Regions from separate parts of the Rhodoferax sp. AJA081-3 genome, predicted to be linked through region 2. Evidence: predicted binding sites of a transcription regulator. Region 2 holds the regulator's gene; each other region holds the start of a gene.
What was found. The regulator FNR, encoded in region 2, switches genes on or off when oxygen is low (the NO sensors DNR and NnrR bind a similar motif). The targets are predictions, from matches to a motif close to TTGATNNNNATCAA.
Positions count from the first base shown of each region.

Region 1: HZ993_RS14735 (acetyl-CoA hydrolase/transferase C-terminal domain-containing protein) is a predicted target of FNR. The motif match lies at 3,821-3,834, and genes of this name have one in related genera.
Region 3: HZ993_RS13765 (DUF2892 domain-containing protein) is a predicted target of FNR. The motif match lies at 6,482-6,495, and genes of this name have one in related genera.

Region 1 covers NZ_CP059068.1:3,125,890-3,136,150, reverse strand. Annotated here, with positions in the region: gene HZ993_RS14745 (bifunctional diguanylate cyclase/phosphodiesterase) at 1-993, shown strand, start outside; gene HZ993_RS14740 (hypothetical protein) at 1,006-1,572, opposite strand; gene HZ993_RS14735 (acetyl-CoA hydrolase/transferase C-terminal domain-containing protein) at 1,671-3,785, opposite strand; gene HZ993_RS14730 (dehydrogenase) at 3,886-5,994, shown strand; gene HZ993_RS14725 (wax ester/triacylglycerol synthase family O-acyltransferase) at 5,981-7,486, shown strand; gene HZ993_RS14720 (GNAT family N-acetyltransferase) at 7,547-8,158, opposite strand; gene gstA (glutathione transferase GstA) at 8,182-8,790, opposite strand; gene HZ993_RS14710 (ABC transporter substrate-binding protein) at 8,909-9,724, shown strand; gene HZ993_RS14705 (GMC family oxidoreductase) at 9,728-10,261, opposite strand, start outside.
Region 2 covers NZ_CP059068.1:1,036,691-1,046,951, forward strand. Annotated here, with positions in the region: gene HZ993_RS04830 (PAS domain S-box protein) at 1-2,074, opposite strand, end outside; gene HZ993_RS04835 (winged helix-turn-helix domain-containing protein) at 2,067-2,801, opposite strand; gene HZ993_RS04840 (wax ester/triacylglycerol synthase family O-acyltransferase) at 3,050-4,441, shown strand; gene HZ993_RS04845 (sulfite exporter TauE/SafE family protein) at 4,454-5,143, opposite strand; gene hemN (oxygen-independent coproporphyrinogen III oxidase) at 5,153-6,547, opposite strand; gene fnr (fumarate/nitrate reduction transcriptional regulator Fnr) at 6,666-7,451, shown strand; gene HZ993_RS04860 (hypothetical protein) at 7,448-7,684, opposite strand; gene HZ993_RS04865 (FixH family protein) at 7,691-7,963, opposite strand; gene ccoG (cytochrome c oxidase accessory protein CcoG) at 7,987-9,453, opposite strand; gene ccoP (cytochrome-c oxidase, cbb3-type subunit III) at 9,478-10,261, opposite strand, start outside.
Region 3 covers NZ_CP059068.1:2,918,831-2,929,091, reverse strand. Annotated here, with positions in the region: gene HZ993_RS13795 (ABC transporter ATP-binding protein) at 1-505, opposite strand, end outside; gene HZ993_RS13790 (ABC transporter substrate-binding protein) at 502-1,518, opposite strand; gene HZ993_RS13785 (TauD/TfdA family dioxygenase) at 1,711-2,658, shown strand; gene HZ993_RS13780 (MFS transporter) at 2,658-3,860, shown strand; gene HZ993_RS13775 (O-acetylhomoserine aminocarboxypropyltransferase/cysteine synthase family protein) at 4,059-5,354, shown strand; gene HZ993_RS13770 (CysB family HTH-type transcriptional regulator) at 5,464-6,402, shown strand; gene HZ993_RS13765 (DUF2892 domain-containing protein) at 6,567-6,758, shown strand; gene HZ993_RS13760 (carboxymuconolactone decarboxylase family protein) at 6,755-7,102, shown strand; gene HZ993_RS13755 (alpha/beta hydrolase) at 7,202-7,762, shown strand; gene HZ993_RS13750 (MBL fold metallo-hydrolase) at 7,825-8,697, opposite strand; gene HZ993_RS13745 (helix-turn-helix transcriptional regulator) at 8,812-9,144, shown strand; gene HZ993_RS13740 (YeeE/YedE family protein) at 9,169-9,600, shown strand; gene HZ993_RS13735 (YeeE/YedE family protein) at 9,628-10,068, shown strand; gene HZ993_RS13730 (TIGR01244 family sulfur transferase) at 10,070-10,261, shown strand, end outside.

The DNA of each region.
Region 1 (10,261 bases), 2.1 Mb from region 2:
ATGGCCATGGGTGCACCCGTGCATTGCAGTGGCCACAGTGTGGATTTGAGCCTGAACTATGGCCTGGCCGATTCGGGTGACCTGTCGCAGGCCGGCGCCAAGGCACTGCCGGTGGACACGTTGCTGCGCAATGCCGAAGTCGCCCTGCACAGCGCCAAACGCGCGGCCATGGGTTTTGCCTGGCACAGCGCTGCGCAAGAGGCCGCACGCCTGGGCCACCTCAGTCTGCTGTCGGATCTGCGCCAGGCCGTGGCCACCTCGCAATTGCAAATGTGGCTGCAACCCAAGTTTTCACTGCTTACCGGCCACGCGGTGGGCACCGAAGCCCTGGTGCGCTGGCAGCACCCCACGCGCGGATTTGTGTCACCGGCCGAGTTTGTGCCCTTTGCCGAACAGGCCGGCTACATCACGATGGTCACAAACTGGATGCTGGAGCAGGCCCTGCGCACCTTGGCCGCATGGGCACCCACCCACCCTGAACTCAGCATCGCCGTTAACGTGAGCACGCGCGACCTGCAACACAAGGGTTTCGCCGAGCGTGTGGCCCGGATGGTCGAGGCCAGTGGTGTGCCCGCCAAACGCCTGCGCCTGGAGATCACCGAGAGCGGCCTGATGGACGACCCCACGCACAGTGTGGCCCTGTTGCATACACTGCGCGAGATCGGCACACCGTTGTCGATCGACGACTTTGGCACCGGGTATTCCTCACTGGCCTACTTGCAAAAACTGCCGGTCAGTGAACTAAAAATAGACCGTAGTTTTATCGACAAGCTGGACCAGTCCCCCGGCACCCAAAAGCTGGTGCGCGCCATGACGGAGATGGGCCATGGGCTGGACCTGATGGTGACCGCCGAAGGTGTGGAGACCGAGGCCGAGCGCGAGACGATTACGCGCTTGGGCGTGGATGTGATGCAAGGCTACCTGGCCAGCCGGCCGCTGTATGGGGAGAAGTTGCAGGCCTGGTTTGATGCGCTGCCTGCGCATACAGGCTGAGCATTTACCGCTTCATTGGGGCGCTGGTAGAGGCACCTCACCGACTTGCAGGTATTGCAGAACGGGTAACAGCAATTCAATATCCGGGGCATGGGTTGCAAGTTTGCTGGCCGATGTCCAGGGGTAGCTCAGCGTGGCCAGCCAGTCAAAAACAGGTTTGAACTGCTGTGGCGGAAGAACCTGCATGACGGCGATGGAGATGCCCAGTTGGGTTGCCAGGCCGCGCGGGTTGTGACCAAAACTCCAGTCGTAGCGGCCACATCCGACGCGGACGTTTCCACTCTTCTTTTCGGACATGCCCACAAGCCAATGGCAGGAAAACTTCGGCGCATGGGTGTAGGGTCGCTTCAGATAGAAAGAATAGACGTTCTCGTAACGCGTGCCGAACTGGCGTACCAGCACGTCGGTGATGGCCTCAAGACCGTGTGACACGGCGGGGAAGGTTATGTTTTCGGTCTGCACCTGCATCCGAAGCACGGCCGTTTCGCTGAAAGCCTCACGCATCAAATGCGGACGGTTCTCGTCCTTGGCATGGAAGTAGTTGCGCAGAACCGTTTTGGGGGCAAGCTTGGAGGTCATAGTTCGGCTGGTCGTCTGTGGGCGCAATCCTATAGAGCGACCCACTCCAAAGCCAATGGATTTTTCTTCGATGCCAGCATCGGATAACTCGATGCCCCTCAAACATTGCCACTGAACAGCCTTCGTATCAACAAATCCTTGAAGCTGTGCGCCTCCGTCAGCCCCAGGCGCTCCAGGTAGGCAGGCGGCGCCTCGCGGCCTTCCCACAGGCTCTTGACAGCCATGGTCAGCAGTTCGGTGGGGTGCTGGCTGGCATGTTTGATCTTTTGCATGGCGCGGACCATGCGTAACTCGTCGTCGGTCAGGTCGGTGCCAAACGGGTAGTCGGGCAACATGCCAGCGGTTAGCCAGGGGTGCAGGGTGTGCTCCAGCGCCTCGGGCAGGTTTTGGCGGTAACACTCGGGCACGGTGTAGCTGGCCTCCAACTTGCCGTTGGCCTTGGCCTGTTCGACCAGCTCGTCCTGGAAGCGGGAGTCGGCAACGGCGATCAGGCGTTTGACCACCTCGCTGTCGGACTGGCCACGCAGCTCGGCCACGCCGTATTCGGTGATGACCACATCGCGCAGATGCCGCGGAATGGTGGTGTGGCCGTAGTTCCACACGATGCTGCTCACCGTGCCGTTTTTGGTCTGGTGCGTGGCACGTAGCATCATCATCAGGCGGGCATCGGGCAGGGCGTGGGACATGGCGACAAAGTTGTACTGCCCGCCCACGCCGCTGACCACCTGGCCGGTGTCCAGTGCGTCGCTCACTGCCGCGCCCAGCAGCGTCACCATCATGGTGGTGTTGATAAAACTGGCCTTGACCCGCTGGGCGCGCTTGAGTGCATCGTCGCCATACAGCTGGTTGATGAAGTCGATGCGGGTCATGTCGATCTTTGCCAGTGCATGCGGTGGGCTGGCGCGCAGGCGCTGGTAGAAGTCGTTGGGCCCCAGGAAGAACCCGCCCGTCATGCAGATGCCGCCTTGCAGACGTGCGCCCAGCATGTGTTCGGTGATGGCCTCCGCACTGGCGGGGTCGTGCAAGTCGTTGGTGCAACTGATGCCATCCAGAGTTAGGGTGTTGTCCAGCAACGCCACGCCCGCCTTGAGCAAGCCAAATGTCTGCAGAAACTGCAGGTCCAGGGCCGTGAGCTTGCGGTGGATACGTCCGACCGCCAGCAGGGCGTGCAGGCTGTCCAGGGTGACGGTGTCCACCGCCACCGTGCCGTTGTTGATGCACTGCTGCAGCACGGCATCGGCAAACACCTCGCGGCGGATGATGCCGGCCTCCATCAGTTTCAGGAAGGCGTTGACAAACATCTCGGAGCAGCCGTAGAGGCCTTGGTCAAAGCGCCCGAGTTCGCGCCCACTGGTGCCATTGGGGCACAGTGATTCCAGCATGCTGCGAAAGGCCTCGCCATGGCGGTCTCGCACGATCAGGGCCTGGCCTATGGCGTCGCCTAGCGAACCAATGCCGATCTGCAGCGTGCCACCGTCGCGCACCAGGCTGGCCGCATGCAAACCAATGGCGTAGTCGGCGGGGCTGACCTTGGCATTGGGTGGCGCAAACACCGCATGGGTGGCGGCGGGGTCGGTCACCAGGACGTCAAAGTAATCACCGGCCACTTCGGCGCCATTGGGCATGAACGGCATGGCCTGGTTGACCACACCCACCGTCAACAGCTGCCCGCCGGATAAGCGCAGGCGCTCCACCACTTCACGGGTCACATCGGGGTTGCTGGAGAGGCTCAGGCGCAGGGTGCCGGCGTCGTGCCGGCTGGCCACCGCCTGTGCCAGCAGGTTGATGCCCTGCACCGCCATGTCGCGTGCGACAAATGTGTAGTTGGTGGAGATGTAGCTTTGCTGCGCGAGGTCATTGCCCAGGTAGTCGCCGGTCTTCAGGAAAAACTCGCGTACGTGGATGTTGGGTGGCAGGTGGCCCGAACGGGAGTCTTTCACATAGTCCAGGTCGGGGTAGTCGGCAAACACCCGCTCCACCAACGGCTCCAGGAAGTGGCGCTCCAGGTCGCTGTGACCCACCGGCTTTTCCAGTGACAGCGCGGTGATGATGGTCAGCTCCCGCGTGGCGCTGTCCTTGATGCGGCGGTACAGCGCATTGACAAAAGGGTTGGGCTTACCCACACCCAGGGGTATGCCCAGCACGATGGGGCCCTGGATGGTGTCCAGCACGTGGTCCACGGCGGCGGCGAGGGAGGTGATGGTGTGTGTCATGGACCGTACTCTGCGCCCATTCCATTGGGTTTGCCTTGATGTGGCTCAAACAGCGGTACGGTGCTTGGCGGTACAACCGAAGCATCGGTCAGGAGCCACGATGAAACACATTGTCAGTATCAGCCTGGGTGCGTCCCACAACAACTTTGACCTACACACCGACTTCATGGGCCAGCCCATGCAGGTGCGCCGGCTGGGTACCGACGGTAGCGCCAGCAAGGCGGTGACCCTGCTGCGCCAATGGGAGTCGCGCGCCGATGTGCTGGGCCTGGGTGTGGCTAGGGATCACTACAGCGTGGCCGGCAAGCAGTATGCCGAGCCCGATAGCGTGGCACTCAAACGCGCGGTCACACGTATACCAGTGACCACCGGTGCACGCCTGCAGGACATTCTGCAAGAGTGGGCGGTGCGCCATGTGCAGACCACTTTGCCTCAGTTTTTCAGCAACGCGCGGGTGTTGTTCTGGTCCGGCAAGGAGCAGTACCGCCTGGCCCTGTGCCTGGCCGAATACACGCACAACCTGCAGTTTGCCGACCCGGTGGTGCAGCACGGTGTGCCCAAGATATTGCAAAGTGTGCACGACCTGGAGCTGTACACACGGGGCGCCCACCTGGTGTCCGGCTGGGTACCCGATGTGGTGACCGACAACACACCGGTGCAGCAGTGGGCCGATTTTGTGCTGCAGTCTGCCTTGCAAGAATCGACCGTGCTGGTGGCCATGCCCCACGAGGTGGACGGCCTCACTGCCCGGGCACTGGCGGGCAAGGTGGTGGTGAGTGTGGGGGTGAATGCGGAACGTGCCGCCAAATGGGGTGCGCTGGGTGTGCACACCATTGTGGATGCAGCCCCCGCCATAGCCGGCCATGTGCTGAGCCCTGCCACGCTGGATGCCATGCTGATAGCGGCCACCGGCCGTGATGGCGATGACCTGGACACCGATGACTACCTGGGCATGCTGACGCAGGAGGGCCTGGAGCCGCGCATCCTCTACCCCAACGGTCCCACGCGGATGAACCGCTTTGCGTTTGTGATCCACCCGCTGTCACAGGAGTATTTCAAGAAGGTCAAGCCGATCGAGTTGTTGTCCCATGTGTCGCCCCCGGTGGTGATGGACACGCTGGAAAAGGCCATGGCCTATGCGCCACCGTTTGTGTACTCCAAGGTCACGGGCATACGTTCACCCACGGGTGCACAGGCCGAGGGCTGGTTGATCTCGGTGGGCGGTACGCCCAAGGAGATCATGGCGCACGACCCCGAATTCACCTACCGCCGGCTGCTGGCCGCTGCCGAGCTGGCCCGCGGACTGGGCGCACAGATCATGGGCCTGGGTGCCTTTACCAAGGTGGTGGGCGACGCCGGTGTGACGGTAGCCAAGCGGGCACCCTTACCCATTACGACCGGCAATAGCTACAGCGCCTCGGGCGCACTGTGGGCGGCGCACGATGCCATGCGCAGGCTGGGGCTGGTGAAGGCACCGGCCAAGGGGAAAAAGGCCGCCTTCAAGGCCATGGTGGTGGGTGCCACGGGGGCCATCGGTTCGGTGTGCGCCCGCTTGCTGGCCACCACGGCCCATGAGGTTTACATGGTCTCGCCGGAGCCAGCCAAGCTGTTGGTCTTGAAGGAATCGATCCTGCGCGAGACACCCGATGCCCGCCTGTTCCTCAGTGCCCGGGCTGACACACACATTGCCGACATGGACATGATCGTGACGGCCACCTCGGGCGCTGGCAAAAAGGTGTTGGACATCATGCGGGTCAAACCCGGCTGTGTGATCACCGATGTGGCCCGCCCGCTGGATCTGCCGCCCACCGAGGTGGCCAAGCGCCCCGATGTGCTGGTGGTGGAGTCAGGCGAAATCCGGTTGCCGGGTGAGGTGCAGATGAAAAACATCGGTTTGCCGCCCAACGTGGCCTATGCTTGCCTGGCAGAAACCATTGTGTTGGCGCTGGACGGGCGGTTTGAAAACTTCACCGTGGGCCGCGAGATTGAATGGGAGCGGGTGCGCGAGATCTACCGCCTGGGGCTCAAACACGGTATGCAACTGGCGGCAGTGTCGGGCGTCAACGGCGTGTTCTCGGATGCTGACATTGCCCAGGTGCGCAAACTGGCGCTCGCGGCCCGCAAGGGCGGCCTACCCAAGCTATCCCGCAAGGCCAGCGCACCCAAGGCGCCACGCAAGACCAAGGGGGCACAACATGGCACGCGTTAAACGGGTAGCCCATCCGGTAGCGGATTGGGAACAAGCACTGGCCATGGTGCCTGAGCAGCGTGTGGTGCCCATGGGCGCGGTGGACACGGCCTGGCTGCGCATGGACAGTGCCGTCAACCGCATGGTGATTGTGGGCGTGTGGGTGCTCAAGCCCGGCATCCACCGCGACGCGCTGTGTGCCCGCGTGCAGGACACCCTGCTGCGCTATCCGCGTTTTATACAGTGCGCCCAGCACGGGCCAGATGGTGGTGTGCGCTGGGAGCCCGATAGCAACTTTGCGCTGGACCACCACATTGTTTCCGAGAGCCTGCCGCGGGCCCGCGCCGGCCAACAGCAGGCCTTGCTGCAGGACCGGGTGGCCGCACTGGCGGTGCAACCGCTCGATGCCCGGCGGCCGCTGTGGCAGTTCCACCTGGTGGAGCGGTATGCCGGAGGCTCCGCGCTGATTGTGCGCATCCACCACTGCATTGCCGATGGTGTGGCCCTGGTGGCGGTGATGCAGTCGCTGGTGGATGGCGGTGTGTTGCCACCACGAAGCCCCCGCCGCTCCCACGGCCACGGTTTGTTGGACCGGGCCGAGGCCTTGCTGGACACCTGGGTCTTTGCTCCCGCAGGGCGGGCCTCCACATTGGCCTGGGGTGCGGCCAGCCTGGGGGCCAAAACATCGTGGGCCTTTGCCCATGCCCCGCGCCGCACGCTGGAGCATGGCTTGCGCAACGTCTGGGCCTCCACCAAATGGGTGCTGCACGGGGTGAGTGATGCCGCGGCCATGGCGTTGATGCCCGACGATTCACATACCCGCCTCAAGGGAACACCCAGTGGTGTGAAACGTGTGGCCTGGTGCCAGCCCCTGCCGCTGGCACGGGTGAAGGCCTTGAGCAAACATATGGACTGCTCAGTCAACGACGTGCTGCTGGGCTGTGTGGCAGGAGCCATCGGCCACTATTTGCACGACAGTGGTGACGATATCCACGGCTTGGAGATCCGGGCCATGGTGCCGGTCAACCTGCGCCCGATCGAGCAGGCCTACCAGTTGGGCAACCAGTTTGGCCTGGCGCCGCTGCTGTTGCCCATTGGTATCCGCAGCCCCGTGGCCCGGGTGCGCGAGGTGCACCGCCGCATGGCAGACCTCAAAGGCAGCCTGCAGCCGCTGATGGCATTTGGGCTGCTGGCCGTGGCCGGTGCGCTGACCCAACCGGTGCAGGACGCGCTGCTGGCGTTGTTCTCGCGCAAGACCACGGCGGTGATGACCAACGTGATTGGCCCCAAGGAGAAGATGCGCTTCTTGGGTGCCACCGTGGAGCAGTCGCTGTTCTGGGTGCCGCAGTCGGGCTCGGTGGGGCTGGGTGTGTCGATACTGAGCTATGGCGGGGGCGTGCAGTTTGGTGTGATTGCCGACGCGGCGTTGTGCCCCGACCCGCAGGCCATCATCGACCAGTTTGCGCCGGAGTTTGAGCGGCTGGTGCGGGCGGTGGGTAAACCTGAGCTGTAAGTCACTATAAATACGATAGCGATATCGTTATATTTCACGGGGGCTATAGGCCAGTTTGGCTTAAGCCTTTTTGACTGGAGCCTGGTGCAGCCGCCATTGCTCGGCTGTGATGCGGTGGAGGATATGGCGCTTGAGCGGCCAGTCGGCGGGTACGCGTGGGTGGTCGAAGTCGGCACTGGCATCACGCACCATGCCGATGCGCTCCATGACGCTGTGTGAGGGCCCGTTGGTGGGGACCGACATGGCCACTACCTGCGGCAGTTCCAGATGCGTGAACGCAAAGTGCAGTGCAGCGGCCGCGCCCTCGGTGGCGTAACCCTGGTGCCCAGGCGGCGGGGCCAGGCGCCAGCCGATTTCCACGGCTGGCATCCACGGCGCTTCATACGCCGGCAGGTTCAGCCCGACAAAACCGGCAAAGGCATGCACACCGGGCACCTCGACCGCCCACATGCCCCAGCCGCGCTGGGTGATGCTGGCGCGGATGCGGTCGGCCTCGCCCTGGGCCTCGCTGCGGGTGTGCACGCTGGGGAAATAACGGCGGACTTCGGGGTCGGCATTCATGGTGGCCCAGGCCTCACTGTCGTTGTCTTTCCACTGGCGCAACAGCAGGCGCGGCGTGCGCAGCTCCACCGGCGCGGCGAAGGTGCGCAGCATCAGGGTTGGTACTTGCATTCGCTGGCTCCTGTTACCGCGGTTTACTTGAGCAGGCCTTCGGCCGTCATCGCGGCCACCACGGCAGGGCGTGCGCCGACGCGGGCGCGGTAGGCCAGCAGGTTGGAATAGGGTGACAGGTCCACCTCCACACGCGGAGCCCAGTTGGTGACGGTGAACAGATACGCATCGGCCACGGTGAAGTGGTCGCCCATCAGGTACTGCTTGCCGGCCAGTTCGCCGTCCACCCATTTCAGGCGGCCCTGTAGTTTGGTGATGAACGTGGCCTTGGTCTCGGCCGGTGTGGTGGGTGCAAACAGGGGCGAGAAGCTGCGGTGCAGTTCGGTGCCGATGAAGGTCAGCCACTCTTGCAGCTTGTAACGCTCGTAGGTGCCGTTGGCGGGGGCCAGGTTTTTGGTGGGCACTTGGTCGGCGATGTATTGCACGATGGCCGGGCCTTCGTGCAGGCTGCGTCCGTCGTCCAGCGTCAGGTAGGGTACGTAGCCCAGGGGGTTGATGGTGTAGTAGTCGGTGCCGTCGGGCAGCTTGTGGGTTTTGGTGGGGGCGGGGATGGCTTCAAACGCCAGGCCGGCTTCGTGCAGGGCGATGTGGGGCGACAGGGAGCAGGCGCCGGGGGAGTAGTACAGCTTCATGGGGGTATCGCTCAGTTGGGTTGGTCAGGGCCGCCCATGCTAAAGGAGTTTGAACTTTCTTGCAGAGACGTGACTTTTGGCACTTGCGAGCCAAACCTCCGAGTCGTATAACCGGGCCATGAAACGAATGGCGACTTTCTTGATCTTGGCGGTGTTGCTGGCCAAAGGCGCGGGGGCGGCCGGTGCGCAGGACTATTGCTCCAAGCCGGTGCGGGTGGCGATGTTTGAGTTTGGCATTTTGTACCGTGGCGGCTCGGGTGAAGGTGTGGACAGCCGCTTGCTCGATGTGTTGAGCCAGCGCAGTGGTTGTGTGTTTGAGCGGGTGGTGATGCCCCGTGCCCGCATTTGGGCCGAGCTGCAGGCCGGCAGCCTGGACATGGCCACGGCAGCTATTCCCACGCCGGAGCGCAAGGCGTTTGCTTACCTCATGCCGTACCTGACGACGCGCAATATCGTGCTGGTGCGCAAGTCGGTTGGGGCAGTGCCCGAATCCATGGCGGCGTTTGAGGGTAGCAACCTGCGGGTGGGTATGGTGCGCGGTTTCAAACACGAGCCTGCATACGACACCTGGCTGGGCCGCTTGGCGACCCAGGGCCGTGTGACGGAGGTGGCCGACGTAGCCGAGCTGTTCAAGTACCTGGAGCGTGGCATGGTGGATGCCGTGGTGAGTCAGCCCATAGTCTTCCGGGAGTACCTGGACGCCGAACGCATCCAGCGCGAAATGGTCCAGCGGGACTGGGCGCCGCCGGAGCAGTTTTCGGTAGGCAGTCTGGTTTTTTCGCGCAAGTCGTTTACGGCCGAGCAGGCGGCGCGCTGGGAAGCGCTGGTGGTGGGCATTCTGAAAGACCAGACCATGCTGAAGATCATGCAGGACTTTATGCCCTTGGACCAGGCACGCGGCATTGTGTACCGCGGCCCGCGCATGCCGGACTGAGGCCTAGACCAGGCTTACCGCTTTGTTGGTCAAGCGTTGGGCCAGGCCTTGGGCCAGGCGGTTCACATTGCCATAGATGGACAACTGGGGGTTGGCGCCGATGCTGGTGGGGAAGAGGGAGCCATCGTGGATGGACAGGTTCTCCAGCTGCCAGTGCACACCGTCCGGTCGGGTGACGCCGCGTTTGTCGTCTGCGGCCAGGCCACAGCCGCCCATGACGTGGGCGCTGCCGATCTTGGTGAGCAGGGGTTTCATGGGCAGGGCGTTGATTGCCGCTTTGGTCTCAAGCCAGGTGGTCGTGCCTTCACCCATTTCGTGGCCGGGGTAAACCGTTTTGGCGCCGGCTTCAAACTGGATCTCTGCCATGGCCAGCATGGAGCGGCGGGCGCCCTCCAGCACATAGTCGGTCAGCGGGTAGTCCAGCAGGGGTGCGCCGCTGCTGCGCAGCTCCACCTTGCCGCCCACGGCCTGGTCGTGGAACCCGTCGCGCATCAGCGCCAGCATGACGTTGGCATTGGGGTACTGGCGGAACAGCTG
Region 2 (10,261 bases):
CAATGGCGCCAGCCAATTCCTCACGGCTATAGGGTTTGCGCAGCAGTTCCCATTCGTGCGGGGAGTCTCTGTCTGCGTCCAGCAACTCAGACGAGAACCCAGACATCAGCAACACGCCCAGTCCTGGAAATCGCCTTTGGGCGAGCAACGCCAGTTCGGTTCCGCGCATACCGGTGCCCAATGCGATATCGCTAACCAACAAAGCATGATCGGCCTCAGGAGTCAGTAGCAACAATGCCTGCTCTGCATTGACCGCCTCGGTCACGGCGCAGCCCAAGGCGACAAGAAAGGCGTGCACCACTTCACGCACTTCATGGTCGTCCTCGACCAAGAGAACCCGAAGCCCTTTTGGAACCTCCACATCCACGCTTTCCGCCAGCACGACCGGGTGGCCCACGCCTTGGTTGGGGCGCGGTAGAAACAGAGTGACCATGGTGCCTTGACTGGGAGTGCTGTCCATCGCTACGGCGCCATGCGACTGTTTCGCGAATCCATAAACCGTGCTCAACCCCAATCCGGTACCCCGGCCAGCCTCCTTGGTGGTAAAAAAAGGCTCAAAGGCGCGGTCGCGCACTGCATCAGGCATACCGCAACCTGTATCTGTCACGCATATCGCTACAAATGTGCGGTTTTGGCCGTCCTCCAGCTCGCTACGGACCGCGGCAGAGGGAACTTCGCAGACCCGTGCCGAGAAACGCAGCAACCCACCGTCGGGCATGGCATCGCGCGCATTGATCGCAATATTGAGTAGCGCAGCTTCGAGCTGTCCAGGATCGGCCTGCACCGCCGGACAATCTGGCATCACGCCCACCTCGATGCGTATGCGCTGGTCCAAGGTTCTGCGCAGCATGCCCGCCAGCGAGCCCAACAGCGCGCCCACATCCACGGAAGAAGGTTGCAAGACTTGGCGACGGGAAAACGCCAAGAGCTTAGCGGTAAGTTCTGCCCCTCGTTTGCTGGCACGTGTAGCGGCACTTACCAGTTGCTGGCCGAATGCGTCTCCATCCAGGGCGGGCAATTCTTCCAGAACCTGGAGGTTGCCTTGTATCACGGTGAGCAAATTATTGAAATCGTGCGCTATGCCACCTGTCAACTGGCCAACACTTTCCAGCCGCTGAGCATGGTTGAGGGCATCTTCAGATTGGGCCCGCTGCAAACTGGTAGCTAGCAGATTTGACAACGACTCCAGAAAGCGCATTTCGTCGCTGTCGAATCGTTTGCCCTCTCGCGAACGCACGGCCAGCGCACCAATCACGCGCCCGCGGTCCGACAGCGGTACGGCCAGCGCGCTGACTAAGCTGGCCTCCAGATAGGTAGGCGGCACCGTAAATCGTTGCTCGGTGCGATAGTCTTGCACCACAACCGTCTGCCCACAGTTCAATACGTATCCGGGTGGCGTGTCGGGCCGATTGGCAATCAGCGACCCAACCTCTTCCCCGGGCAATTGGCCTATACCGCTGGCAATGCGGAATTCCAGTCGGTTGGGCTCTAGCAGGAAAACCCTGGCCACTTCTACCTGCAACGCGGCGGCGGCGATCACTGGTACCTGGTCGAGCAGTACCTGCGGGTCGCGCGTATCGACCGCAAGACGCCCCAGTTGGGCCAGGTGCTCGCTGTAACGAGCCCGCTGCAAGGCCTGCTTGACGCGAGGGTAGGCACCGATGTCGCGAATGGCCGCAACAACGAACGGCAGACCATGGCTCTGCAGAGGACTCAGCGCAATCTCGACCATTACCTCGCTGCCATTCTTGCACCGCGCCACAAGGTCCATTTGTGTACCCATGGGCCTTTGCCTCGGCGAACTGCCATAGGCCTCCCGGTAGGCGGCGTGCCTTGGGCGAATACTGTCTGGCACCAGTGCGTCCACTGGCATACCTTGTAACTCCTGCACACCATACCCCAACAGCTTCGCAGCAGAAGGGTTGGCCAACACGATAACTCCCGACTGGTTTACGAGTAGCAATGCGTCCGGGTAAGCGAGAAACAGCGATCGGAACACGCTGTTTTCGTCCGCACCGGAGAGAAAGTCGCGCGGCGCGAAGTGATCATCCGGTAGTTCGGCCTCTTCAGACATGGGTTACCAATGGTACGAAGATGTAGCCTGCGCCACGTACAGACTTCAGGATTTGCGGGTCTTCGGGGTCACTCTCGAGTTTCTTGCGCAGTCGTCCAATCTGGACGTCGATCGTGCGGTCAAATGGAGCGGCTTCACGGCCTCGCGTTTGCTCCAAAAGAAAGTCTCGGGACAATACACGCCCTGGGCTCTTGGCAAAGGCACACAGCAGTTCGAATTCGCCGGTAGTCAGCGGTACATGTTGACGATGCGGGTCGAGCAACCGACGTGCTGCAGTGTCCAGCTCCCAGCCAGCGAAGCTCAGTGCAGTACCTGCAGCGCTGGGTGTAGATTGTTCGGCAGGGGTCATGCGCCGCAAGACCGCCTTGATACGTGCCAACAATTCGCGCAAATCGAAGGGCTTTGTAACGTAGTCGTCCGCGCCGACCTCCAATCCAACCACTTTGTCAACTGCATCGCCACGGCCAGTAACAATAACCAGTCCACAGCGCCAATGCTCGCGCAACTGGCGCGCGATGGAAAAACCGTCCTCGCCAGGCAAACCCAGGTCCAGGAGCACCAAGATAGGTGGATCCGAGCGCATAAGGTCCATCAGCGCGCGGCCATTGTGCAGTTGGGTAACCCGATAGCCGTGGGGTTTCAGGTAGTTGGCCAGCAGCAGCGTAATGTCGGCCTCATCGTCGAGGACTGCTATATGGCCTGTAGCGGTCGCGGGCGCAATTGCCATTGGAGTTCTCATCCCTTTAGCACCGTATTCAGTGCAATCGCAGTCTAGCAGAGGCACAGTAGTAAGGTCTTTATGGCCCAAGCTCCAGAAAGGTTGGTCGGCAACCCTTCGACCGGGACCCCTCACTAATATCGCACCGCCAAATTGACCGAAGCCAGCGCATCGCCTACAGTGCGCACAGGCACCCAGGCCTTAACCTGTTCTTGCCAAAGAATTAAGCACAACGGCCCTAGCAAAGAACATAAAACATGAGCAAACTGTCCCTACTCGACCTTGGTTTTTTCATCGCAGAGACCGAGGCCAGCCCCAAACACGTAGCCGGTTTGCTGATCTTCAAACGCCCACCCAAGTCCACGCCCGCGTTTGCCAAAAACCTGTTCAAGGAATACCTGGCCGCCAGTGATGTCAAGCCGCCGTTCAACCGGGTGATCCAGTTCACGATGGGCTCCTGGCCCTACTGGCAGCCGATCGAGAAGCTGGACATGTCGCAACACGTGTTCTTCCACACCATGCCCAAGGGCGCCAACGACCGTGCCGCGCTGTACGCCTTTGTGTCCCAGCTGCACACTCCCATGTTGGACCGCAGCCGCCCGCTGTGGGAGGTGCATGTGATTGACGGCCTGCCAGACGGCAAGTTTGCGCTGTACCAGAAGATGCACCACGCCTATGCCGATGGTGTGACCATGGCGCGCTGGACGGCCGAGTGTTATTCCACCTCCCCCACCGACATGGACCAGGTCCCGGTATGGACGCAAAAACACGGCGGCCACGGCGGCAGCCGCAGCGCCCGGGCCAAGCAGGAGCTGTTGCAGATGACCTGGAAAGAGGTGACCGGCAACACCCGGCGCTTCCTGGGCATTGGTCGCCTGGCCGCCATGCTGCTGCTGGAAAGTGTGAAGTTGACCAAAAACGCCATCGCCCTGCCCTTTGTCTCCAGCGCCAAAACGCCATTGACGGGCCAGGTCACATCCGGCCGCCAGTTCGCCACCGCCGGTGTGTCCATGGAGCGGGTCAACGCCATCCGCACCCGCACCCGCTCTACCCTCAACCACATTGCGCTGACCTGCCTGGACGGCGCGCTGCGCCGCTACCTGCAAGACCAGGGTGTGGAGTTGCGCCGCCCCATCACGATCCAGATGCCCGTCAACCTGCGCAAAGAGGGCGAGAAAACGGCGGGCAACAAGATCGGCATCATCCAGGTGGAGCTGTCTCCCCCCACAGACGACCCCTATGTGCGCCTGCGCAACATTGGCTACAGCCTGCGCAATGTGCGCACCATGGTCGACAGCGTGGCGCCAGAGGCCATTGAGTCCTACACCATCATCACCGGCCTGGTGGCCCAGATTGCCGAGACACTCAAGCTCAGCAACAAGATGCCACCCATGGGCAACACGCTGGTGTCCAACGTGCCCGGCCCCAAGGAACACCTGTACATCAAGGGTGCCCGCATGGAAGAGATGCACCCCATCAGCACGCTGCCACCCAGCAATCTGCTGAACATCACGCTGTTCAGTTATGCGGGTGATCTGTTCTTTGGCCTGATTGCGACAGACGAACTACCCAACCTGGAGCGCCTGGGTGTGTATGTGGAAGAGGCCTTTGGTGAGCTGGAAGCCTCGGTGCGCGACGCGCACATGTAGAGCACGCTGGGGCTACGGCACCACACACCATGGCGCGGTGTTATGCGCCAGGGCCATCCATAAGGCCCAGCCCGAACTGGCTGCCAGCGCCACGCCTGCCAGGCGCACACCCCACTGCCCGCTGCCAGGGTGTGCGGGCGAGCCACGCAGGCGCAGCCAGAGCACGGGCCCCAAAAACAGGGTGACGCTGGTACCCAGCGCAAACAGCGCCATGACCATGGCTCCGCCCGCCACGCTACCCGCCAGCGCTGCGACCATCACCGCCGAATACAGCAAACCGCAGGGCAACAGCGCCCACAGGCTACCCAGCAGTAGGGGCGCACCCGCGCCACCCGTGCCGGCAAAAGACCGTGCGCGTGCCCAGACCTTGCGTGCCCCCTGCTCCAGCCACACCGGCTGGCGCGCCTGCACCAGCAGCACCATACCCAGCACAAAAGCCGCCACATGGAACAGCGACCACACTGGGCGCAGCGCGGCAGACTGCACGGCCAACCAGCCCAGGCCTTGTAACGACGCAGCCGCCAGACCACCCAGTACCGAATAACCTGCTATGCGCCCCACCTGGAAGAGCAATAGTGCCGATTGCTTGCGCGGGCCGGCCGCCTGGCCAATGCCCGCGCAGGCGGCGCCACACATGGCGACGCAATGCGGGCCGCCCACCAGGCCCATCAGCAAGGCGGTGAGCGCCAGGGATGATTGCATGCAGTGCTGTTAGATGATTTTTGAAAAGCGGGCCCGCGTACGGTCCGACTGCAAGTATCGGTCAAACACCATGGCCACGGCACGCACAAAAAACCATCCCTGTGGCGTCACCTCGATGCCGGACGCATCGATTTGGACCAGCCCCTGGTCTGCCAGCGGCTTCAACTCTTCCAGCTCCTTGGCGAAGTAGCTCCGAAAATCCAGCAAGTGGGCCGCTTCAACGGCATCAAAATCCAGTTGCCCCTGGCACATCAGGGCCATGATGACGCAGCGGCGCACCAGGTCATCACGTGTCAGCGCCAGGCCACGTACCACGGGGAAACGTCCCTGGTCCAGAAAATCGCAATACTCCTCCATGGTCTTGGCGTTTTGGCTGTAGGTGGCGCCTATGCGGCCAATGGCCGACACGCCCAGGCCGATCAGGTCGCAATCGGGCTGGGTGCTGTAACCCTGGAAGTTGCGGTGCAGCCGCCCCTGGCGCTTGGCCACGGCCAGGGCATCGTCCGGCAAGGCAAAGTGGTCCATGCCCACATACACATAACCGGCCTTGCGAAAGGCCTCCAGCGAACGCGACAACATGGACACTTTGGCACCGCCGCTGGGCAACTCCACAATCGCAATACGCCGCTGCGGCTTGAAACGCTCGGGCAGGTGGGCATAGGCGTACAGCGCAATGCGGTCCGGGCGCAGGGCGTTGACCTGGGCCAGGGTGCGGTCAAACGACTCGGGGCTTTGGCGCGGCAGGCCGTAGATCAGGTCCACATTGATGGACTCAAACCCCCGCGCCCGTGCGGCCTCTACCAGCGCAAACACCTGCTCCGCCGGTTGCACCCGGTGCACGGCTTTTTGCACCGCGGGGTCAAAGTCCTGCACACCAAAACTGAGCCGGTTAAAGCCCAGCGCGGCCAGGGTATCGAGGCGGGCTGCGTCCACCGTGCGGGGGTCTACCTCTATGGAGTACTCGCCCCCAGGTGCCAGGGTAAAGCTGCGGCGCAGCATGGCCATCAACTCGCCCAGCTCGGCGTCGTTCAGAAACGTGGGGCTCCCCCCGCCCAGGTGCAATTGGCTGATGGTCTGCCCCACGCCCAGGCGCTCGGTGTGCAGGTCTACCTCGCGGCTCAAATACCGCAGGTAGGGCGCGGCACGGTCGTGGTGCTTGGTGATGATCTTGTTGCAGGCACAGTAGTAACACAGGGACTCACAAAACGGGATGTGCACATAAACCGACAAGGGCATGGGCCGCGCTACCACCCCGCTGCGCCGCTGGTCCAAGGCCCGCCCATAGTCTTCAGCCCCAAAGGCCTCCACAAAACGGTCAGCCGTGGGGTACGAGGTGTAACGTGGGCCGGGCACGTCAAACCTTTTCAGCATCTCGTCTGATACGGTTTCAGCGGCGAACGTCATACAAAACTCCTGAACATATGGCCCGCACTGTGCGGGAAAATCGCCTGTGACAGCTTGATTTGCATCAAAGACTTCGAATGTGAGTAAACTGGACCGAATCCGCACCTCTTTGCACCCCATGCTTGACCACACCCCGCCATCGACACCGAGCCGCACCGATACGAAAGCCAAACCGACCATCGGAATAGCGGCACATTCCATCAAAATTGCATGCTCCAACTGCAATTTGCGTGAGTTGTGCATGCCCATGGGGCTAAGCCAGTCCGAGCTGGACCGCATCGACGAAGTGGTGGCCAGCCGGCGCAAGGTCAAACGTGGAGGTACGCTGTTTCGCAATGGCGAAAAGTTCACCAGCCTGTATGCCATTCGCACCGGCTTTTTCAAAACCTGTGTCACCACCGAAGACGGCCGCGACCAGGTGACGGGCTTTCAGATGGCCGGTGAAGTGATTGGCCTGGACGGTATCGTCAACGATGTGCATACCTGTGATTCGGTCGCGCTGGAAGACGCCGAGGTCTGCGTCATGCCCTTTGACCGCATAGAAGAACTCTCACGCGAGGTGAATGCGCTGCAGCACCATGTGCACAAGATCATGAGCCGTGAAATCGTCCGTGAGAACGGCGTCATGCTGCTGTTGGGCAGCATGCGGGCCGAAGAACGCCTAGCCGCCTTCCTGCTCAACCTGATGCAGCGGCTGCATGCGCGGGGGTTTTCACAGTCCGAGCTGGTGCTGCGTATGACACGCGAAGAAATCGGCAGTTATATGGGCCTGAAGCTCGAAACCGTCAGCCGCACCTTCTCCAAGTTTGTTGAAGACGGCATCATCGAAGTGAAGCAGCGCCAGATCCGCATCATCAATGGTGATGCACTGCGCAATATCGTGAGCGCCCGGGCCGACTGCTAATCGTTCACCTCGGGCGACGACATGGCCAGCAGCACCGTCAGTCCGCCTGACACCGCGGTGATGGCCCAGAACACAAAAAAAGCGGCGGTGTAAATCGCCTGGCGTGACCACTCCAGTGGGGCACCAAACCAATGGATGTCTTGCGGGTCTACCATGGCAAAAACCAGCACCTCTAGCACACCGGCCATCAAAAAGGCGGGCCACACAACCCACATCAGGCGTTGCTGCAACATGGCGGTTTACTGGGGTGCCTTCACACCGGTAGCGGCATGGTTGCGGGCCTCTTTGGCGGGCGCCAGGCTGGCCGGGTTGTCACTCAGCGTCTTGTTGATGGCCAGGCCCTTGCGGTAATAGTCTTCGTCCACCACCGGGTCCTGGCCCACGATGGCCAGATAGGCTGTGATAAACGAAGCCACCACCACCAGAACCGGTCCTGCAATCACCAACCACACATGGCCGTAACGCCACCAGGGGCGCGACTCGGTGGCGGGGGTCATATTGGTGTGCTGCATAGAGCCTCCTGCAGGGTTAAACATTAACGGGGAACAATAAAAACGGACTTCTCGACCACACGGCCCAAGGACGCAGGGCCGGTTATCACAAAATGGATGGTATGCGAGCCCGGGGCCGCAGCATCGGGTGGCAGTTGCAAGCGTACGGCGACCCAGCGGGCCTGGGTGGAGTCGATGCTGACATCCTTGTCGGACACCACCACCAGCCCAGGCAATCCCTCAACCCCGATGCTGAAGTCTTGTGCGGCCTCGGTGGCGTTCATGATCTGCAGCCGGTACACGTTCTCAATACGGCCGGCCTCCACCATGCGGGCCAGCATGCCACGGTCACGCACCACATCCACCTTGAACGGGGTGCGCATGGCAAGGCTCACCACCATGGCCAGCACAACCGTGCCCAAAATGGCCGAATAAATCAGCACGCGGGGGCGCAACACATGGCGCAGGGTCTGGGCCTTGGTCCAGTGCTGGTTGACGGCGTTTTGGGTGGAGTACTTGATGAGGCCTGGCGCGTACCCCATCTTGTCCATAACACCGTCGCACACATCGGCACAGGCACCACAGCCAATACATTCGTACTGCAGCCCGTCACGTATGTCGATGCCGGTGGGACACACCTGCACACACAGGCTGCAGTTGACACAGGCGCCCAGATTCAGGGTCAAGGGGTCAGCCTTGCGCGATCGGGCACCACGCGGCTCCCCACGCTCTTCGTCGTAGGTGACGATCAGCGTGTCCTTGTCAAACATGGCGCTCTGGAAGCGCGCATAGGGGCACATGTGCAGACACACCTGTTCACGCATGAAGCCCGCGTTGCCATACGTGGCAAATGCATAAAAGATAGACCAGAACACTTCCCAGGTGCCCATCTTCAGCTGAACAAACGCACCTGCCAGCTCGTGTATGGGGGTGAAATAACCCACAAAGGTAAAACCAGTCCATGCCGCCAATACAAGCCACAGAAAATGCTTGGCCGATTTACGCAGCAACCAATCCGCATTGCGCGGGCCACTATCCCGCCGCATACGGGCAGATCGGTCACCCTCGGTCTTTTTCTCCAGCCACAGAAACATCTCGGTATAGACCGTCTGGGGGCAGGCATAACCACACCACAAACGCCCTGCCACCGCCGTGAACAGAAACAATGAAAACGCCGAGATGACCAGAAGTCCCGTCAGGTAAATAAAGTCCTGCGGGTACAACACCAGGCCAAAGATGTAAAACCGCCGCGCGCCCAGGTCAAACAGCACGGCCTGGCGCTGGCCCCACTCCAGCCAGGGCAAGCCGTAAAACACCAGTTGGGTCAGAAACACCATGCCCCAGCGCCAATTTGAGAAAAAACCCGAGACGCTGCGCGGGTAGATCTTCTGGTGCGCCTCGTACAGCGACACCATCTCCGCGTCGGCTCCCGCTGGGGGAGCTATGGGGCTCTTGTCCTTTGACGCCGCAATGTGGATGACCTTGCGGGGCGTGGCGGCGGTATCGTCCAAATCCTGTGTCTTTCTGGCGGGTGTTTACTTGGGTTTGGCGCTGTTGTTCGACAGGCCCCACACATACGACGCCAATACCTGGATCTGGCTGGCATTCAGGCGGTCGGCCTGGGCCGGCATCTGGTTGACCTTGCCATTGTTGACCATTGCGGCGATAGCGTTTTCGCCAAAGCCGTGCAGCCAGATGTCGTCCGTGAGGTTGGGGGCGCCCAGGGCCTGGTTGCCCTTGCCATCCATGCCGTGACAGGCTGCGCAGGCCATGAACTTCTCTTTGCCCAGGGCGGCACGCACCGAATCGTTGGGGCTTTTGGACAGGCCCAACACATAGTTGGCCAGATTCTTGACGTCTTCACCATTGCCCACGGCAGCACCCATGGGGGGCATGTTGCCAGCGCGGCCCAGTGTGATGGACTCCTTGATCTTGTCGGGCGCACCACCGTATAGCCAATCGCCGTCCGTCAAATTGGGGATGCCTTTAGCACCGCGGGCGTCCGAACCGTGGCATTGCGAACAGTTGTTCATGAACAAGCGCTCGCCAATGGCCTGGGCCTGCGGGTCCCGTGCAATATCTTCCGGAGTCATGGCAGCAAACTTGGCGTACAGGGGAGCGGTTTCACGCTCACCCGCGGCAACCTCGGCTTGGAGCGCACCCACCTGCGTCCAGCCCAGCTTGCCGGCGTAGCTGCCCAAACCGGGGTAGAGGACCAAGTAGGCCAAGGCAAACACAATCGTGATGACAAACAACCAGGCCCACCAGCGTGGCAGCGGGTTGTTCATCTCACGCAGATCGCCATCCCACACGTGGCCG
Region 3 (10,261 bases), 1.9 Mb from region 2:
GTTCGTCCATCAGCAGCACCTCGGGTTCATACGCCAGGCTGCGGGCGATGGCTACACGTTGTTTCATGCCACCGGACATTTCGTGCGGGTAGTGGCGTGCAAACGCGCTCAGCCCCACCAGGTCCAGGTAGGCAGCGGCCTTGGCACGGCGCTCGCTGCGCCCCAGGCCCGCAATCTCCAGGCCAAAGGCCACGTTGTCCAATGCGTTGAGCCAGGGGAACAGGGCGTATTGCTGGAACACCACCCCACGGTCCCGTGCCGGGCCGGTGATGGGTTTGCCGTCGATCAGCACGCGCCCGCTGGTGGTCGGGGTCAGGCCCGCCAGCAGGTCCAGCAGCGTGGACTTGCCGCAGCCGCTGGGTCCCACCAGCACCAGAAACTCACCGGCACGCACATCCAGCGTCACGTCGTCCACGGCCACAAAGCGCTGGTCCGCACCGTCATCTTCGGCGCGCACCGTGAACTCCTTGCGCACATGCTCAAAGCGTATCTTGGCGGCGCTCATTTGGCAGCTACCTTGGCGCCAGTGGCATAAGGGTTGAGGGCGTTGGTGTACAGATCGGCCGGTTTGATCTGCCCTGGCTTGACGATCTGCTCCTTCACCAGCCAGTCGATCCAGACCTGCAGGTCCTTGTCCAGCACCACCCCACCGGTGGAGGGAATGCCTGTGCTCTTCCAGTACTGGATGGCATCGGCACTCTCTGCGCGGCCACGGGCCTTGATGATGGATTCAAACGTGCTGCGGACCTGGGGTGCCGGTGTGGTGCGCGCCCATTCAATGGCCCGTGCAATGGCGCTGACCAGGTGTTTGGATGCCTTGGGATTTTGTTCGATGAACTTGTTGCGCAGCACATAAGAGCCTGCGGTGAAGTTGCCAAACAGGTCCCGGTCGGTAAACAGGGGGCGAATGCCACCACGCTCCAACGCCTTGTCCCGCAGGATTCCGCCCAGCGTGCTGACCTCCACCTGGTTCTGGCGCAAGGCCTGCTCACCTGTTACCGGTGGGGTGATGACAAAGGTAACCTGTTTGGCCTCTTCGTCGTTGACCTGGTTGCGCTCCAGGTACTCCCGCACGATGAAGTCATGGTGGGCACCCAATGTGTTCATCGCTACTTTTTTACCCAACAGGTCGCGGGCTGTTTTGATGGGGCTGTCGTTCTTGACGTAGTAGCCGCTCCAGGTGTTGTCGTCTACCCCGTAGTAGCCAATCACAGCCTTCACCGGTGCCTTCTTGGCAATCAGCTTGACCAGTGCGCCATTGAAGGCACCACCGATGTCCGTGTCGTTGCTGACGACGGCCTGCACATCTTGCGGGCCGCTGATGGTGTTGCCCACCCACTTGGGTTTGAGCGGAGCCAGGTAGCCCAAATGGTCGGCCAGCTCGATCCACACCACGGTGCCTACGCTGCCCTGGTAACGGATGTCGGTCACCTCCAGCGGCTCTTGCGCCAGCGCAGAGGCTGCAAAGCCCAGTGCCACCGCGGTGGCCGTTGTCAATCGTTTGAAAAGTTGTCGCATGCAAAGTCCTTATGGGTTGGTTATGGAGTGCAGCGTAAGGACAGCACGCCAGGACGACAACGAAGAAAAACGCGCTTGTATATGCGGATATGCGCAGCGTATGTCGACATGCGTATTGCGCGCTTCGCAAACGGCGCGGCGCTTCTTACGATGAACAGGCCTTCTACTTTCATCAACGCAAAGGAAACCCGCATGTCCGCTGTTCTGAATCCTCCCCGTACCGAAGCCGTTCCCGCACTCGATGTCCGCCCCCTGGCCGGCCGCATTGGCGCCGTCATCCACGGCGTACGCCTGTCGGGCCAGTTGGCCCCTGAAACCTTTGCCGCCATCCACGCGGCGCTGCTCCAGCACAAGGTGCTGTTCTTCCGCGGCCAGCAGCACCTGGACGATGCGGCCCACCAGGCCTTTGCAGGGCGTTGGGGCTATGTGGTGCCGCATCCCACCGTGCCTTCGCGCAACGGCACCGACATCCTGGAGCTGGACTCGCAACACGGCGGGCGGGCCAACTCCTGGCACACCGATGTGACCTTTGATGCGGATTACCCCAAGGTGTCTGTACTGCGTGCCTTGACGATTCCCGACCACGGTGGTGACACGGTGTGGGCCAACACGGCTGCGGCCTACAACGAACTTCCCGCGGAACTACGCGCCCTGGCCGACACCCTGTGGGCGGTGCACGGCAACGACTACGACTATGCGGCCACACGCGTGGAGTCGGCAGACGACCATGGCGCCAAACACTACCGCGAGGTGTTCACCTCGCGCCTGATCGAGGCCCAGCACCCGTTGGTGCGTGTGCACCCCGAGACCGGTGAGCGCACGCTGGTGGCTGGGCATTTCCTGAAACGGTTTGTGGGCTACAACACCCACGACTCGCAGCACCTGTTCGAGATCTTCCAGCACCACATCACGCGGCTGGAGAACACGGTGCGCTGGCACTGGGCCGAAGGCGATGTGGCCATCTGGGACAACCGTGCCACTCAGCACTACGCCATCAACGACTATGGCGACCAGCACCGTGTGGTGCGCCGGGTGACGGTGCGGGGTGAGGTACCGGTCTCGGTGCAGGGCCAGCGCAGTTTTGCGGTGGACAAGCCAACGGCCAAACTCACGGTGCAACCTGCGGCGCAGGCCGCCTGATGCGCGGGTTCCTGCAACAACACCAGTTTTTGCTGCGTTTCGCGCTGTTGTCCTCTTTCATGGGCATCAGCGTGGGCCTGGCCAAGTTCACCACCACCCTGTACGCGCTGCACCTGGGCGCGCAGGGCTGGTGGTTGGCAGCGATTGCCGGGGCGCAGTCGGTGGGCATTTTGTTCATGAGCCTGCCGGTGGGCTTCTGGGTGGAGCGTATTGGCCCCGCCCGGCTGTTTGTGCTGGGCAGCCTGGTCATGGGGGCGGTGTACGCCGCCATACCCCTGCTGCCGCAGATGCTGTTTCTGGTGGTGCTGACCGCACTCATCAGTTTTGTGATGCCGCTGCGTTTTGTGTCGCTCAACACGGTCTTCATGGCGGCGCTGGAGCGCATAGGCCACGCGCGCGCCGGCTGGCAGCGCGGCGCCCACATGGCCGGCATGTTGCTGGTGGGGCCCTTGCTGGCGGCTGCGGTGGTGGCGTGGCTGGGTTACGCGGGCAGCTACTGGCTGGTTGCCGCAATGTTTGTCGCGGCAGCACCACTGTCGGCGTCGGTGCTGAACCAGCACCAGCACCAGCACCAGCAAGCGCCGCCACGTGCCGGTGCGGTGCGCCCGCCCATGCGGCAGGCCGTGCAGTTGTTGTGGCGCGAGCCCGACATACGGGCTCTGGCCATGCAGGAGTGCGCCATCCAGGCCATCCACATGTACTACGCCTTCTATATGGTGGTGATCGCCGTGCAGGAGCTGGGCCTGCCCGCGCTGGGCGCCGGCACGTTGGTGGCGGTGCAGGGCAGTGCCTTTGTGGGCACGCTGATTTTTCTTGGGCCACTGATGGTCTGGCTGGGGCCGCTGCGTACGGTGTTGTGGGCGGTGGGCGCGGTGATTGCGGCCGCACTGTTGTTGGCCTGGGCCAGCACCACGGCCTGGCTGTGGGTGGGTGGTGCCGTGCTGGGCGCTGGCCTGGGGCTGCTGCAAACCCACACCCTGACCCAGTTTGCCCACGTGGGCGCCCGCATGGGGCGGGGCCGCGTGTCGGGCCTGAGCGCGCTGGCCGGTCCCTGCGGCGGGTTTATCGGTGGGCTGCTGGGGGGCACGCTGGGCACCGTGGTGGGTCTGCAGGCGGTGTTCCTGCTGTTCGTGCCGGTGTTTGGCTGGCTGGGCTGGCGCGCTTTGCACGAGCGTGCGCGTCCAACGATCATTTCGATCTAAGGAATCAACTTTTTATTCGTTTGAGTTTTGATGAGCCGCCATTAGAGTTGCAGGGCAACAGCGGCTTGTATGCAGCTCCACACCGCATTTCACGGCATGTCTTTAAGCCAAAAGTGCCGCTAGCCCCCGTGAAATATGCTCAAGTCGCTATAAAAAGCATAGTAATTCAAACCACCATCAGCCAACAGGAGAGGCCCCATGTCCGACCACTGGAAATTCGAAACCCAATCCGTCCACGCCGGTTACAGCCCAGACCCGACCACCAAGGCGGTGGCCGTGCCCATCTACCAGACGGCCGCCTACGCCTTTGACAGTGCCCAGCACGGTGCCGATCTGTTCGACCTGAAGGTGCCGGGCAACATCTACACCCGCATCATGAACCCCACGCAAGACGTGCTGGAGAAGCGCGTCGCAGCGCTGGAGGGTGGCCTGGCCGCGCTGGCCTTGGCATCCGGCCAGGCGGCGGTGACCTATGCCATCCAGACCATTGCCGAGGCGGGTGACAACATCGTCAGCAGCACCGCGCTGTATGGCGGCACCTACAACCTGTTTGCCCACACGCTGCCGCAGTTCGGCATCACCACACGTTTTGCCGACCACCAGAACCCCGACAGCTTTGCACCGCTGATCGACGACCGCACCAAGGCCATCTTTGTCGAATCGTTGGGCAACCCGCAGGGCAATGTGACCGATATCCGCCGCATTGCCGACATCGCACACGCGCACGGCATTCCGCTCATCGTGGACAACACAGTCGCCACGCCTTACCTGCTGCGCCCCATCGAACACGGCGCTGACATCGTGGTGCACTCGCTGACCAAATACCTGGGCGGCCACGGCACGACCATCGGCGGCGCGATTGTCGACAGCGGAAAATTTCCGTGGGCCGACCACAAGGCGCGCTTCAAGCGCCTGAACGAGCCCGACCCCAGCTACCACGGCGTGGTCTACACCGAAGCGCTGGGCCCCGCCGCCTACATTGGCCGCGCCCGCGTGGTGCCGCTGCGCAATACGGGGGCGGCCATCTCGCCGTTCAACGCCTTCTTGATCCTGCAGGGCATTGAGACGCTGGCGCTGCGCCTGGAGCGCATCACCGACAACGCGCTCAAGGTCGCGCAGTTTCTGCAAAAACACAGCAAGGTGGCGTGGGTCAACTACGCTGCCTTGCCCGACCACCCGGACCATGGCTTGGCCAAGAAATACTTGGGCGGCAGGGCCTCTGGTCTGCTGACCTTTGGCGTCAAGGCTGCGTCCGGCCAGGGTCGCGAAGCCGGTGCCCGTTTTCTGGATGCGCTGCAGCTCTTCACCCGCCTGGTGAACATTGGTGATGCCAAATCGCTGGCTACCCACCCGGCCTCCACCACACACCGCCAGCTGTCGCCCGAAGAACTGGCCAAGGCCGGTGTGCCCGAAGATGCGGTGCGGCTGTCGGTCGGTATCGAACACATCGATGACCTGCTGGCCGACCTGGAGCAGGCACTGGCTGCGGTTTAATGTTGCCCCCACGTTCGCCCACTGCGTGTGGCTCTCTGCCCCCCGAGGGGGCTCGCGCGCCTCGGGGCGGCCCTGCGGCGCTCGTTATGTTGCCCTTCCATTTGCTCTTATGAATTTCCAACAACTGCGATCGGTTCGCGAGGCCGTGCGCTGCGGCTACAACCTGACGGAAGTGGCCAGCATGCTGCACACCTCACAACCCGGTGTGAGCCGCCAGATCCGCGAGCTGGAAGAAGAGCTGGGTGTGGACATCTTTGGCCGCGCGGGCAAACGGCTCACGGGGCTGACCCCACCGGGCCGGGACCTGTTGCCCATTGTGGAGCGCTTGCTGCTGGACGCCGAAAACCTCAAACGTGCGGGCCAGGAATACAGCGCGCAGATGGAGGGGCAACTCTCCGTGGCGGCCACCCATTCGCAGGCGCGTTACGCACTGCCGCATGTGGTGAAAGATTTCCGCGACAAGTTCCCCAAGGTCACGCTGCACCTGCACCAGGGCTCGCCCAAGCAGGTGGCGGCCATGCTGGTGTCGGGTGAGGCCGATATAGGTGTGGCCACCGAGGCCCTGGCCGATTACCCGCAACTGGTCACCTTGCCCTGCTACCACTGGACGCACAGCATCATCGTGCCGCCGGGCCACCCGTTGCTGGGGCAGGCTGGGCCGGTCACGCTGCAGCAGCTGGCGCGTTACCCCATCATCACCTACCAGGCGGGTTACACCGGGCGCTCACACATTGACGACGCCTTTGCCGCGGCCCAGCTGCAGCCCGATGTGGTGCTGACCGCCATGGACGCCGATGTCATCAAGACCTATGTGGAGCTGGGCATGGGCGTGGGCATCGTGGCCTCGGTGGCGTTGGATACTGAGCGCGACCGCAACCTGCACATCCTGGACGCCGGCCATCTGTTTCAGGTGAACGTGACCCGCCTGGGGCTGCGCCGTGGCGCCTGGCTGCGGGGCTATGCGTACAGCTTCATTGAAACCTTTGTGCCCACGCTGACCCGGCCCGTGGTGGCGCAGGCGTTGGCCCCGCTGACAACACCAGCATGACATGCATGCTGCAGCGATCTGTGCTGACCGTAGATGGCTCTTGCACCGTTTGTGTTCGTGGAATCAGTCTAGGCCGACCTTGACCTAGATCATCCCGTCCGAGGCGCTCCAGGCCTACCATTTCTCCAAGGCGTCCCTGTGGATCGCCATTTGGAGGAATCCGTATGAAAACCAATGTAGGCGGGTTGGACCGCATCGCGCGTGTTGTGGCGGGTCTGGTGTTGATAGGGCTGGCGGCCACCGGCACGGTGGGCGTTTGGGGTTGGCTGGGCATCGTGCCATTGGCAACCGCAGCCATTGGCTGGTGCCCTGCATACACCCTCTTGGGCATCAACTCTTGCTCCACCAAACCATGAGCAACTTTGACCACACGGGGTTGATCCAGAACATCAACGAGGGCCTGCTGCCCCTGAAAAAAGCGCAGCCCGAAGCCCTGCAGGCCTTTGGCCAACTGGCGCGTGCGGCCATGGCGGAGGGTGCTATCAGCGCCAAACACAAGGAGCTGATGGCGCTGGCCATTGGCATCACCCAGCACTGCTCGGGTTGTATTGGCTTCCATGTCAAAGCCCTGCACAAGCTGCAATGCACGCGCGCCGAGCTGGACGAAATGTTGAGCGTCTGTGTCTACATGGGTGGTGGCCCGGCCCTGATGTATGCGGCAGAAACCGTCAAGGCCTGGGACGCGATGGCGCCGCATTAACCCCGTTTTCGGCATAAACAAACAACAAAGTATTCGTTGGAGATTTGAGCCGCAGTGCACAGAATCGGGCCCTTGGATTTACCTGGGCTCGTTTTTTGTATGCACACCTTGATCATCATTCCCGGCTGGCGCGACTCCGGCCCCGGCCACTGGCAAAGCCTGTGGGCCGAACAGATACCGGGTGCCGTGCGTGTGCAGCAAGACGACTGGATCACGCCGTCGCGCCAGGCCTGGATCACGTCCATCACCCAGACCATACTGTCCCAGCCCGGCCCGGTGGTGGTTGCTGCCCACAGCCTGGGCTGTATTGCCACCACCCATTTACCGCCACAAGCTGCAGCCCGCATACAGGGCGCTTTGTTGGTGGCCCCTGCCGACCCCGAACGGCGTGGTGTCTTGGCCGACTTTGCACCCGTGCCCTACCAGGCCTTGCCTTACCGCAGCATTCTGGTGGCCAGTAACAACGACCCCTATTGCCCGGTGCGCACCGCAGGCGCTTATGCGCGGGCCTGGGGCAGCGAGTTTGTGCGCCTGCAGAACGCGGGGCATATCAATGTGGAGGCTGGCTTTGGCCCCTGGCCGCTGGGGATGGCTTTGCTGCATTCCTTGATGGATGCGCCGGTTCACACCAGCCCTGTATCCGTTTCGGCAGAGCTATAAAGTTAATAGCATTACCCTGAGCATTCTCGGGGGCTAGAGGCCTATTTGGCTTGTAATGTTGGCTACAGCACGTTGAGGGGTATCTTCAGATAGGCCCGTCCGTTGGGTTCTGCCGGTGGCATGGCCCCCCCGCGGATGTTGATCTGCACCGAAGGCAGTATCAGGTTGGGCATGGCCAGGCCGGCGTCGCGTTTGCTGCGCATGGCCACAAACGCCTCCTCGGTCACGCCGTCACGAATATGGATATTGCTGGCGCGTTGTTCGGCCACGGTGGTCTCCCAAGCGGGCGCGCGGTCATCGGGCGGGTAGTCATGGCACATGTAGAGGCGGGTGTCGCCGGGCAGGGCCATCAGCCTGCGCACACTCTGGTACAGGTCGTGGGCATTGCCACCGGGGAAATCGCAACGCGCGGTACCCACGTCGGGCATGAACAGGGTGTCGCCGACAAACACGGATTCGCCCACCTGGTAGGCCATACAGGCCGGGGTGTGGCCGGGCACGGGCAGGGCCTGGGCCGACAGGTCGCCAATGGCGAAGGTCTCATTGGGTTGGAACAGGTGGTCAAACTGGCTGCCGTCGGGGTGGAACTCGGGCTCCAGGTTGAAGATGCCTTTGAACACGTTTTGCACATCGGTGATGGCAGCGCCAATCGCAATCTTGCCACCCAGCTGTTTGCGCAGGTAATGGGCCGCGGACAGGTGGTCGGCGTGGGCGTGGGTTTCCAGAATCCACTGCACGGTCAGCACCTTTTCTTTGACAAAGGCCATCAGGGCGTCGGCGGATGTGGTGCTGGTGCGGCCAGACTTGCTGTCGTAGTCCAGCACGGAGTCAACGATGGCGCAGTGGCCGCCGTCGTGGTCGTACACCACATAACTCACGGTCCAGGTGGCGGGGTCGAAAAAGGCTTTCACGTGGGCTTGCTGGGGGGCGGTCATGGGTAGCTCCTATAAAAAAGCAGGTTTATTTAATTAAGATGCAGATAGTTTATTGACAGATAGATTGTTTGTCAATAGAATATCAACATCGAAAACGAACCGGAGCCGCTGACCATGCTTGCCGAACCGACAGTCTCAACCCCCGCGCCCCTTGATCTGGAGGTGCTGCGCCAATCTGCCAACGCAGCCTGCCGCCTGATGAAGACCCTGTCCAACCCCGACCGCCTGCTGTTGTTGTGCCAGCTCAGCCAGGGCGAGATGAATGTGGGGGAGCTCGAAGCCCTAGTGGGTATTGCCCAGCCCACACTCTCGCAACAGCTGGGCGTGCTGCGCGACGAAGGTCTGGTGAGCACCCGCCGCGAAGGCAAAAACATCTACTACTGCATCAACAGCACCCAGGCCACGGCGGTCATGGGTGTTTTGTACACGCAGTTCTGCAAATCCTGAAACACATACACGAGGAGTAAAACCATGACGATTGACTGGAACCATTTCACACCCTGGGCCTCGCTGGCTGGCGGCATTTTGCTGGGCCTGGCCTCGGCCATTTTTATCCTGGTAAATGGCCGCATCCTGGGCATCAGCGGCATTGTGGGCGGCCTGCTACGGCCCAAGGCGGGTGACGCAGGCTGGCGCATCAGCTTTGTGCTGGGCATGTTGGCGGCACCGCTGCTGTATGTGCTGGTGGCCGGCCCGGTGCCCGCCACGATTGACGCCGGCTGGGGCACCGTGGTGCTGGCCGGCCTGATGGTGGGCGTGGGCACCCGCTACGGCTCGGGCTGCACCAGCGGCCACGGCGTTTGCGGACTCTCGCGCCTCTCGCCACGTTCCCTGGCTGCCACGCTGGCCTTTATGGGCGCGGGGTTTGCCATGGTTTTTGTGATGCGCCACATCCTGGCCTGAACGTTTTATTACTTAAGGAATATTGCTATGCAACACCGTATTGCCGAATTTTTTGTGGGCCTGCTGTTTGGTGTGGGCCTGATCGTGGCTGGCATGACCGACCCCAGCAAGGTGCTGGGCTTTCTGGACCTGGCTGGCAACTGGGACCCTTCCCTGGCCTTTGTCATGGGCGGCGGCATTTTGGTCGGCTTGGGCGCCTTTGCCACGGCCAAAAAACGCACCACCACTTTTTTTGGCGGGGCAATGCACCTGCCCACCTCGACCGACATCGACAAGCGCCTGATTGGTGGCGGCTTGTTGTTTGGCGCAGGTTGGGGCTTGGCGGGCTTTTGCCCTGGCCCTGCCATCGTGTCTCTGGGCGCGGGCCAGCCCAAGGCGGCTGCATTTGTGGCCGCCATGCTGGTGGGTATGGCGGTGTTTGAAACCATCGAGCGTATACAAGCGCGTAAATCGGCAGGAGCCCACTGATATGGCCATCACCCCACACACACTTGCACCCGGCTTTGCCGTGGCCGCCCAGTTGTCGGCCCAGCAGATGGCCGATGTGGCGGCCCTGGGCTTCAAGACCGTGGTCAACAACCGTCCCGACGGTGAAGGCGGAGCCGACCAGCCCCTGAGCCAGGCCGTTGCAGCCGCGGCCCAGGCCAACGGCCTGCATTAC